One region of the Paenibacillus sp. MY03 genome, then DNA from elsewhere that is predicted to be linked to it. Evidence: riboswitches for the same ligand, from Rfam matches in the RefSeq annotation. Region 1 holds a riboswitch; each other region holds the start of a gene.
The links. Region 1 has a riboswitch for cyclic di-AMP ahead of B1748_RS21350 (C40 family peptidase). Riboswitches for the same ligand answer to the same signal wherever they lie in the genome.
Positions count from the first base shown of each region.

Region 2: another riboswitch for cyclic di-AMP. It lies ahead of B1748_RS02280 (APC family permease); the one in region 1 lies ahead of B1748_RS21350 (C40 family peptidase).
Region 3: another riboswitch for cyclic di-AMP. It lies ahead of B1748_RS05560 (hypothetical protein); the one in region 1 lies ahead of B1748_RS21350 (C40 family peptidase).

Region 1 is NZ_MXQD01000030.1:80,608-84,181, forward strand. Features, by position in the region: gene B1748_RS21345 (glutamine--tRNA ligase/YqeY domain fusion protein) at 301-1,965, opposite strand; cyclic di-AMP (ydaO/yuaA leader) riboswitch at 2,312-2,463, shown strand; gene B1748_RS21350 (C40 family peptidase) at 2,468-2,950, shown strand; gene B1748_RS21355 (MFS transporter) at 3,037-3,574, opposite strand, start outside.
Region 2 is NZ_MXQD01000002.1:145,493-149,066, forward strand. Features, by position in the region: gene B1748_RS02275 (FecCD family ABC transporter permease) at 1-225, shown strand, start outside; cyclic di-AMP (ydaO/yuaA leader) riboswitch at 463-631, shown strand; gene B1748_RS02280 (APC family permease) at 819-2,645, shown strand; gene B1748_RS02285 (LacI family DNA-binding transcriptional regulator) at 2,731-3,574, opposite strand, start outside.
Region 3 is NZ_MXQD01000004.1:723,070-726,643, forward strand. Features, by position in the region: gene B1748_RS05550 (eCIS core domain-containing protein) at 1-754, shown strand, start outside; gene B1748_RS05555 (aldolase catalytic domain-containing protein) at 909-1,865, opposite strand; cyclic di-AMP (ydaO/yuaA leader) riboswitch at 2,031-2,207, shown strand; gene B1748_RS05560 (hypothetical protein) at 2,211-2,654, shown strand; gene B1748_RS05565 (ABC transporter permease) at 2,772-3,554, opposite strand; gene B1748_RS05570 (ABC transporter permease) at 3,565-3,574, opposite strand, start outside.

The sequences.
Region 1 (3,574 bases):
GGCGCTCCACGGAGCCAAACACATCCGTAAGATCGCAAGATCGAGCTAATCCCCCAGATCGAGCGAACTCATCAGTCTGGGCGAGGCTTGCGAGGGACCCGATCTCGCTGGATCTTTGGCCCTCCAGCTCTCGCCGCTCCCTGGCACCCGCACTCTCGCTGTCCTCTGGCACTCCAGCCCGCCGATCTCTGGCACCCGCACTCTCGCTGTCCTCTGGCACTCCAGCCCGCTGATCTCTGGCCCCCGCTCTCTCGCCGATCTCACCCTCGCACTCTCGCCGATCTCAGGCCCTCCCGCTCCCTAAGCCTTGGTCGGGTCGAACGAGCTCTTGAGCGACACGATTCGATTAAAGGCCAGCTTGCCGCCGCCCGAATCCTTGGAGTCGACGCTGAAGTAGCCGTGGCGGAAAAACTGGAACTTGTCGCCTCCGACAGCGTCCTTCATGTTCGGCTCTACGTAACCTTGCTCGACTTGCAGCGAATTCGGATTGATGCGTTCCAGGAACGACTTATCGGACCCTTGCGACGCCTCGTCCAAAATAAGCGGCTCGTATAAACGGAAGTCCGCCGGTACCGCCTGCGACGCTTCAACCCAATGGATCGTCCCCTTCACCTTGCGCTCGCTAAATCCGCTCCCGCTTTTCGTCTTCGGATCGTACGTGCAGCGAAGCTCTACGACTTCGCCGTTCTCGTCCTTCACGGCCTCTTGGCAAGTAATGAAGTAAGCATGCTTCAACCTCACCTCGTTGCCAGGGAACAAGCGGAAATACTTGCTCGGCGGATTCTCCATAAAGTCGTCGCGTTCGATATAAATTTCGCGCGAGAACGGAATTTGGCGGATGCCCATTTCTTCGTTCTCCGCATTGTTCTCCGCTTCCAGCAGCTCCGTCTGTCCTTCCGGATAGTTGGTGATGACGACCTTAAGCGGCCGCAGCACCGCCATCGTCCGAAGCGCCTTCAGCTTCAGGTCCTCGCGGATGAAGTGCTCCAGATTCCGCTCGTCCACGACGCTGTTGCTTTTGGCAACGCCGATCTCGCGGCAGAATGCGCGAATCGCCTCCGGCGTGTAGCCGCGGCGGCGCATGCCGCTGATCGTCGGCATCCTCGGGTCGTCCCAGCCGTCTACAACGCCCTCGTCTACGAGCTGCTTCAAATAACGTTTGCTCATCACCGTGTTGGTGATGTTTAGCCGCGCGAATTCGTACTGGCGGGGAGTGCTCTCCATCTCGCATTCCGCGATCGCCCAGTCGTATAGCGGACGATGGTCCTCGAACTCCAGCGTACAAACGGAATGGGAAATCCCTTCGATCGCGTCGCTGAGCGGGTGGGCGTAATCGTACATGGGATAGATGCACCAAGCGTCGCCTGTCCGGTGATGATGCGAATGGGAGATCCGATAGAGAACGGGATCGCGCATCGTGATATTTGGCGAACCCATGTCGATCTTCGCCCGCAGGACGCGCTCGCCATCCTTGAATTCTCCCGCGCGCATCCGCGCGAACAGATCCAGATTTTCCTCCACGCTGCGATTTCGGCCAGGACTTTCCTTGCCCGGCTCCGTAAGCGTCCCTCTCATCTCGCGCATCTCGTCCGCCGTCAAGTCGCAGACGTAGGCCTTTCCTTTCTTAATAAGAAGCACCGCTCGATTATATAACTCTTCGAAGTAGTCCGAGGCGAAACGCAGCTCATCCCAATCGAAGCCCAGCCAGCGCACGTCCTCCTGGATGGCCTCAACGTACTCCGTGTCCTCCTTGACGGGATTCGTATCATCGAAGCGCAGATTCGTCTTTCCTTTGAACTCATCCGCGAGCTCGAAGTTCAGACAGATCGACTTCGCATGTCCGATATGCAGATAGCCGTTCGGCTCCGGCGGGAAGCGCGTAACGACCTCTTGCACGCGGCCGCTCTTTAAATCTTCCACGACAATATTTTTGATGAAATTGGAGGATGATGACTTGTTCTCCATTGTGTTTTCCACTTGCGACCTACCCCTTTTCCACTCGTGCGCCCATCCGGGGAATGTCTGGCAATCCCCAGGCCTTCACGTCGATTCTAACGTTGTTTATAGAGGATTGTCCGACACGGGACAACACCCTTCGCCTTATCGCGCCTCGCCGCTTTCAACAACGACAGCCGATTCATTGTATCTCCTTATGATACACAAAATTTAGCTAAATTACACGCTTTGGAAGCGCCTTCTACCCATGGTTTTTGAATTTGAAACGGATTATTTATGAATCTAATATTAATATCTTCTCATATTCAACACGAATCTACATTTTGCCATTATTATAATCCTTAGAAAATAACTTTGGATGACATTGCCTAATTCCCAATCGGGAAACGGGGGAACCACTCTGGGTGAATTGACTTCGACGTCTGGTGTTCTACAGCGCCTGAGAAGTCATAGGGAACCTTCAACCGAACCCCACAGCTAACCTCGTCGGCACCGGAAGGAGAACCATAAGTTGAAGAAGAAGATTAGCTCTGTTTTACTAGGGCTTGTGCTTCTGCTGGCTTTCCAGGCAGGAAGCGCTTTCGCAAGCTCAGAGATGGACAGCATCATTGATGATGTAATTGGCACGCCATATTCTTACGGCGGGACCACCACAAAAGGTTTTGACTGCTCCGGATTTACCAGCTACGTATTCAAGAAGATGGGCGTTGATCTTCCTCGTAGATCGGTGGACCAAGCAACAGTCGGAACCAAAGTCGCTAAAGCTGATCTGCAGCCAGGCGATCTTGTCTTCTTCGACACAAGCGGCAAGGTAAACGGTGAAATCACGCACGCAGGCATCTACGTAGGCGGCGGCAAGTTTGCCCATGCTTCTACAAGCCGCGGAGTTATCATCGACGAACTTAACAGTTCCTATTATAAGTCCCGTTTTGTAACGGCGCGCAGCGTCATGGATGCCAAGCAATTCGAGACTTACGCAGTCGCAGCCAAATAATGGACAAGGCAACAGCCTCCCCGGCAACGGGGAGGCTGTTCTTTTGTTCGACAGTCGTTTGCTTTTCTCATTGTGCAATCCGTCGCTTACGACCGCAGCCGCTCCACGTGACCCGCCAATCTACGCCCTTGATGAAGGATCACTCCAAGCAGGACGAGCATAATGACAACCAGAACGGCAAGATAAACAAGCGTATATTCCACTTCGAAGCGATCCATCAGCCAGCCCGTCATTCTCGGAAACAAGGCGCCGCCGATACCTCCAAATGCTACCATTAGACTAGTCGTTCGCTCCGTCATACCCGGCAGCAAGCTGTTGGCGTACACCAATGCGATGCCGAACACGCCGGAGAAAAACAGTCCGCCAAGCGCAATCAATAGCAGCATCCAATTCAAACTGGTCGTAATCGTCATTAGCAGGAATACGATCGCGGCCCCCAGCGTAGATATCGTCAGGTACCTTCCATAGCCGACCTTCTCCGCAATCACTCCCGCGAACAGCCTGCCCAGTACGATCGTTCCCCAGAACAAGCTAAGTGAAGCAGCCGCGCCGGCTTCTCCCATCTCCGTACGGGTGATGAGTATGGACGGAAGGTAGTTGGAGAAACTCATCTCCATCCCCACG
Region 2 (3,574 bases), on a different contig from region 1:
GTCGGCCGGCATCCCGTCTATCTGTTTCCCGCAAGCGTATTGTTGGCGGGAACGCTGCTGATTGCCGCGGATTGGATCGCGGGGAGCGCGACGCTCTCCTTCTCGTTGCCGGGCATGGAGCATCGTGTGACGAGCCTGCCTGCAGGCGCGGTCACGACACTGCTGGGAGCACCGTTTTTTCTTTATCTGCTTCGTGGAAGCCTGGCGGGAAAGCGGGGGATCTGAGATATTTGCCAAACCTGGGATATACTAAGCGGGCATGGGATAAAGAACACCGGCATTAGGAAAGCGGGCATTTTTCAAGGATATCTCGGATAAAGGCGAGAAAAAACGATATCCACGGATCAAATGAATAAGAAGCAACTGCTGCGAGCGTTTTATTGGCTATCTTTGAATGGAAACAACCGTTTTTGAGCCGAAATGTCGTTTTACACCCTTCAATAAACGAGTTATGATCACTACATCATAAATTCGCTGAGTCTTCTTGAGGACAATGAAGAAGAGCGGGGGAACCAAACGGCGCTTATCGTTAAAGACAAGCGTCAGGGGTGAATCGGCATAACAACCGCCGTAGGGCTATCTAATGGCCCGAATCCGTCAGCTAACCTCGTAAGCGTTATTGGAATGGGTATGACTTCGGCTCGTTAAGCCGCAAGGTGCTGCCTTGCGGCTTTTTGCTGCGCAAAAAACGGCATGGGCCCGCCGGAATGCCGCAGCAGACGAAGTAGAAACCTTCCCTTCCAGCCAACCATGCACAGGGGAGATGAACGAATTGAAAAAATCAACGATAAAAAGGCTCCAGTCGGGCGGTGTCTCTAATGTTATCCGCGCTTAAACGAGTGTTGATCGGAAGACCGCTGAAGTCGACGGAGCTTGGCGAGCAGAAGTTGAACAAAACAAAAGCGCTGGCGATTCTCTCGTCGGACGCGTTGTCGTCCGTCGCATACGGCCCCGAACAAATTCTGCTTGTGTTAATGACCGTCGGCATGGCAGCGTTCTGGTATTCCATTCCGATCGGAATCGGCGTCCTGCTGCTGCTGACGGCGCTTATTCTGTCATATCGGCAAATTATATACGCCTATCCGCAAGGGGGCGGCGCTTACGTCGTCTCCAAAGAAAATCTGGGCAAGTACCCCGGCCTTATCGCCGGCGCATCTTTGTTGGTCGACTATATTTTAACGGTAGCGGTTAGCGTCTCGGCCGGAACCGATGCCATCACCTCCGCATTCCCGAGCTTGCATGCGTATACGGTGCCCATTGCCGTCGTATTCGTCATTCTGCTTACGCTGCTTAACCTGCGGGGCGTAACGGAGTCGGCGTCCGTCCTGGCTTATCCCGTATATTTGTTCGTTCTTGCATTGTTCGTTCTGATTGGAAAAGGATTGTACGACATGGCAACGGGAGCGATTCCGCAGGAATTGCATACGCCCATAGGGACGCCGGTGGCAGGCATCGGACTTTTCCTGCTGCTGAAGGCATTCGCTTCCGGCAGCTCCGCGCTGACAGGCGTTGAAGCGATCTCCAACGCGATCCCGAACTTCAGGAAACCCGCGCCGGTCAATGCCTCCAGAACGCTTGCCGCGATGGGGATTTTGCTCGCGGTGCTATTCTCGGGCATCGTTTTGATGGCCTACGAGTACGGAATCGCGCCGATTGCGGAGGCGACGGTCGTCTCGCAGATCGCGGAGGATGCGTTCGGGCGAAACTTCATGTATTATGCCATTCAGGGAACGACGGCGCTTATCCTCATCCTGGCGGCCAATACGGGTTATTCCGCTTTTCCGATGCTCGCGGTCAATCTGGCCAAAGATAAGTTTATCCCCAGAATGTTTACGGCGAGGGGCGATCGGCTTGGTTATTCCAACGGCATCATCATGCTTGGCATTTGTTCCATCCTGCTCATCGTGCTTTTTGGCGGACATACGGAACAGTTGATTCCGCTCTACGCGGTCGGCGTATTCATCCCGTTTACGCTGTCGCAATCCGGCATGATGCGCAAGTGGCTTCGCGAGAAGCCGGCCGGCTGGGGGATCAAGCTCGCGATTAACACGGTCGGCGCGGCGATCAGCCTAGTGGTGACGATGATGTTTTTCCTGACGAAGTTTCCGCAGGTATGGCCCGTGCTTGTATTTCTGCCCGTCCTGATCTGGGTGTTGCTCGGCATTAACAGGCATTACGGAGCGGTGGGCGAGCAGCTTGGCCTATCCACGGGCGAGCCGGTGGAGGTTATCGAAGGCAACGTTCTGATTCTGCCAGTGGCAGGGATCACTCATGTCGTGGAGCAATCGCTGAGCTACGCGAGATCGCTTGCCGCCAGCCAGATCATCGCGGTATACGTGCCGTTCGAGCGGGAGGAGGAAGCCGCGTTCCGGGACAAGTGGAGCAAGCTGCACCCGGACGTCAGGCTCGTCACCTTGCATTCGCCGTACCGGAGCATCATACAGCCGCTCATGAAGTTTATCGACGTCGTGGACCGCAAGGCCAAGGAAAATCATTACCAGGTGACGGTCATCATTCCCCAATTCATACCGAAGAAGGGCTGGCATAACTTTCTGCATAACCAGACCAGCTTCTACATCCGGACCCGTCTTTTGTATCAGAAGGACGTGATCGTCACGACCGTTCCTTACCATCTGAAAAAATAACTTTGCCGTCCCGCAAAAAGAACCCCCGGAATCGAGCAAGCCGAGCTTGCCGTTTCCGGGGGTATTTCTGTTGGCTGACATGCGCCTATTCGTTGATGACGAGTCGGCCCCGAATCAGCTTCCGCTCGTAGCTTGCCGTTGGATGGAGGATACGCCAAAGCAATTGGTCCACGGCTCTTACGCCCAGGATCTCTTCCTCGACGTTGACCGTTGCGACCGTCACGCCGGCATGAGAGTTGTCGAAGCCGGTAAAGACGACGCCTTCGCTGGATGGATCAAGTTCCTTCACCGCTTTGGCTAACAGGCTTGCGTAATAATCGTTGGCGCAGACGAAAACCTGAGGGAGCGGTCTTGTCGCAAATGCTTCTCGCAGCGCCTCGTCGCAGCCCTCGTATTCATACTGGAGCAGAGCCGGAATCTGATGCTGGGGAAGCCCGGCATCCATCAGTGCGGCATTAAAACCAAGCCAGCGCTCATAGAAGCTATAGGCATCGGCGATTTTGCCAACGAATTGGTACTCCCGATATCCCTTGCCGAGCATCGTCGACATGATTTCGGTTATGCCGGCCAGATTGTCGGAGAAGATACTGTCGCATGGGAAGCCCTTGTCCCAATGGTCGACCATGACAACGGGCTTGCCGAGGCGACGGCATTCGTGGAGGATGGGCGATGCGATGCTTCCGACGGCAAGCACCCCGATGATGGCTTCCGGGTTCAACAGCGAGAATAACGAGTGGATGTCGGGTTTGACCAGCGTAACAAAATGAATGCCCTTCTGGTTCAACGCGGCTGATATCCCTTCGAACAGCGGCCCCCAGTAAGCGGATTCCGGATTCTGCGACCTTACGTCCGGGAAGAGGACAAGCAACGTTCCCGTCCATTGACGTCGTTCCTCCTCCGCTTGCGTTTGCTCGTCGCGTCGCCAGGGC
Region 3 (3,574 bases), on a different contig from region 1:
GATGGCGTCCGAGAATAAAAAGGATTCGGCAGACGATGAAAACGGCAACGCGACAATAGATAGCAGAATCGATCGGGCGAGCGCTCGCCTGGCAGCTATGTCCCGATTGGACAAGCTGCTAGACGCAGGCGTCATCGCCGGCGCGGAGTTGGCATTACACAACTCGGGAATTAGCGGATCCGGCGGAAGATATAAATCACTGAAGCCTTTAAACGATGATATCGAAGCGAGCCGCAAAGAATCGTTTAACGTGGATGACCCAGTCTTCCAACGGGCTATGTCGCGCTTGCAGTTAATCGATACGCTCGCCATGCAAGTTGACCTCCAAGGCGGAAACTTCATGATTGAACGGGATGATGACGGCAATGTGCTTGGAGTGAAGGGACTAGGCAACGATACGGCAATCGGCGCGCAGACTGATCTGGATTCCAATCATCAGGAATACCCTGGCATTAGCAAGTTCGTAGACAGAGAACTGGCGAAACGCATCTTGGCTCTCAAGCCGGACGATCTGCGAGCACTGATGGAGGATCTTCTTGCTCCTGCGGAGATTAACGCTCTAGTCGACCGGCTCGTCAAGCTCCAGAATCATCTTCGCAAAGAATCGTCGAGACTGCTGGCGAGAGAGGAATGGAGTACCGTCAATGAAAGGTTGAGCCAAGGCGACACGGATTATGGCTCGTACCTCGACATGCCAGCGTCGCATTCGCGGTCTAAGACGGCGCAGCAGGATCCCTCGTCGGAAGACGAATAACCGCATCTGTAATATTAAAAACAACAAAAGCGCCATTTCGGAAGCTGATTAGCTTACCAGAACGGCGCTTTTGTTGCGGCGTCTATGATGTGTTTCATTGTGCGAGCTTAGCTATCTTACAAGATTAACTAGAGCGTGACTTTCCTGACTCTTCTTATTTGGATATTTCCGGAGTAGTCAGTTGATCGTAGAAATCCACGCCATTGTCCTTGTTCTCGGAAGCGCGCAGCGCCATCGCGGAACGCGGATGCTCGTCGAGAATGCCCGTGATCATGTAAGGAATAATGTAACCCCATTCTTCCTTCTCGCGAAGCGGAATCATGTATTTCTCGATCATGTCCAGCACTGGACGCACGTTGTAGCGCGTATTTTGAAGCTGGGAGACGAGCAGTTCCGTGTTGCAGTTGCCCGCAGCGCGGCCCATGCCGTATACGGAAGCATCCAAAAGCTCTACGCCTTTGCCAGCAGCAAGAAGCGTATTGGCGAATGCCAGCTGCAAGTTGTTGTGGGCGTGAATGCCAAGACGTTTGTTCGGGAGATGCTGCTGGAATTTATCCACCAGGTAGGTGAAGTCTTCAGGCTTCAGGCTGCCGTAAGAGTCTACGATGTAGACTACGTCAACTACGCTCTCGTTAATCGCTTGGAACGCTTCGATCAATTGGTTCTCCATGACATTGGACAATGCCATAATGTTAAGCGTCGTCTCGTAGCCGCGGTCGTGGAACACTTTTACCAGTTCAAGCGCCTTGTCCACGTCTTGAATGTAGCAGGCAACGCGGATCAGGTCCAGCAGGCTCTCGCTGCGGGGAAGAATGTCGTTTTCGTCGACGCGCCCGATGTCAACAAGCGCGGACAGCTTCGTATTGCCTTTGTTTGGAATAACCTTCTTTAGGAAGTCGTCGTTAAGGAAACGCCATGGACCGGCGTTTTCGGCGCCTTTGAGCAGTTTCGGAGAGTTTTTGTAGCCAATCTCCATATAATCGACTCCGGCTTCGTTAAGGCTATTATAAAGGTGCTGGACAAACTCGATGCTGAAATCCCAGTTGTTGACGAGTCCGCCATCGCGAATAGTACAGTCGACGATTTTGCAGTGACTTGTTTTCGATTGCATACGTACTGCTCCTTTGAATTGAACATGAGTTCATTTTTATCTACCATCATACTTGATAAGCCGCGGGAACGCAAAGAAAATATGTCGCTTTTTGCGATTTTTTCGCTCCTCTTGTCCTAATAACTCCTCATTTACAAATGGATATTTTAACGCTAAAATATTATGTAAACAATAACGCTTAATTTCTCCTTCCAGGGAGAAAACGGGGGAACCAACGCGAACCGGTCGCATGGCTGCATGGACCGCACGCAGGGGGTGAATCCGGGGATTTGTGCCCCCGGTAGGGTTTTCTCTCTAACCCGAATCCGACAGCTAACCTCGTCAGCGGAAGAAGGAGAGATGAACATGTCTTTATTCCTGGAAAATTCTTCATTCCCCATCGAGCTGCCTCAGCATGTCAACATCAGCCGCATCGAACTATTCGTCATTCCCGCTCTCGCCGTCGACTCGACCGGATTTCGTGTATGTCTCAGGCTGACCAGCGATCTTGGCATCGGCTGGAGCGAACAATTCATCTGCGAGAACGACGCCAGCTTCGATCTGGAGCATTGGAGAGAACTACTTCAATCGTTCATTGGCCGCTTCCCGCTTACTTCGGTAACCGAACGTTTGACCGAAATTATTATGAGCAGAGGGGAATCCGACAAGCGGGTGTGTCAGATGTTCATCACCGGCATGGAGCAGATTCGGGAGATGGGCATGATGCCAGGCATCGGTTCTGTCACTGCCTTCCAGGCCGAGGAATCCGTGCTGCAACAACGCGCCGTCGCCTACCTGTCGCTGGATTAGGGAGCACTGCAAGTGGAAATGTCGGACTCCTTAATTCATGGGGCCGCGTAATGAAAAAGAGCCCGGGCACCATCCACGGTGGATGTTGTTCGGGCTCTTGGTCTGTACTTCTTGCCGTCAAGAACCGGTTGAGCGGTAATGCCTGACACCGATCCTCCATACCAGCAGGCATGGGAGCAGAAATAACAGACCTCCGAAAGGCACCAGCATTCCTGTTACCCAGCTCCCCTCCTCCTTGTCCAGCAAATACATAAGGGGCAAATACGTCACGCACCCGAACGGGACGATAAACGTAAAGAAGCGAGTCACCCACTTCTCATAGATCGTCAGCGGATATTGAGCCATCTCGCGGCCTCCGTCGGTGAACACGTTCGCGATCTCAATCGCTTGTATGGTCCAGAAGCAGAATGTAGCCGCCAGGATAAAGATGCCCGTGAAGATCATCACGCCGTTAAATACCATAAAGAACAGCGTAATCGCTTTGGGAAAACTCCATACTTGAGGCAGATTCGCGATGGACCAGATCAGCACAATCGTGCTCTGCAGCAAACGTCCGATACGCGTGAATTCGAACTTCGAGCCCAGCACCTGGACGACAGTGCCGCGCGGCCTTACCAGCAAGCGGTCGAAGTCTCCGCTGGCGACCAGGCTGGAAAAGGCGTCGAATCCTCTGGCGAAGCATTCGCTAAGAGAAAACGACAAGTGAATGACCGCGAAGCAAAGCGTCACCTCGAAGAAACTCCAGCCCTCCAACTGCCCGAATCTCTCGAACATGAAGTACAGCCCTCCGAATACCATAAACGGGATAAAAAATTGACCTATGCTTAGCAGCAAGAACGAGGCTCTGTACTGCAGCTGCGACTTGAGTTGAATATTCAAATAACGGAAATATAATGACATCGTGTTCTCCTCACCCTCCT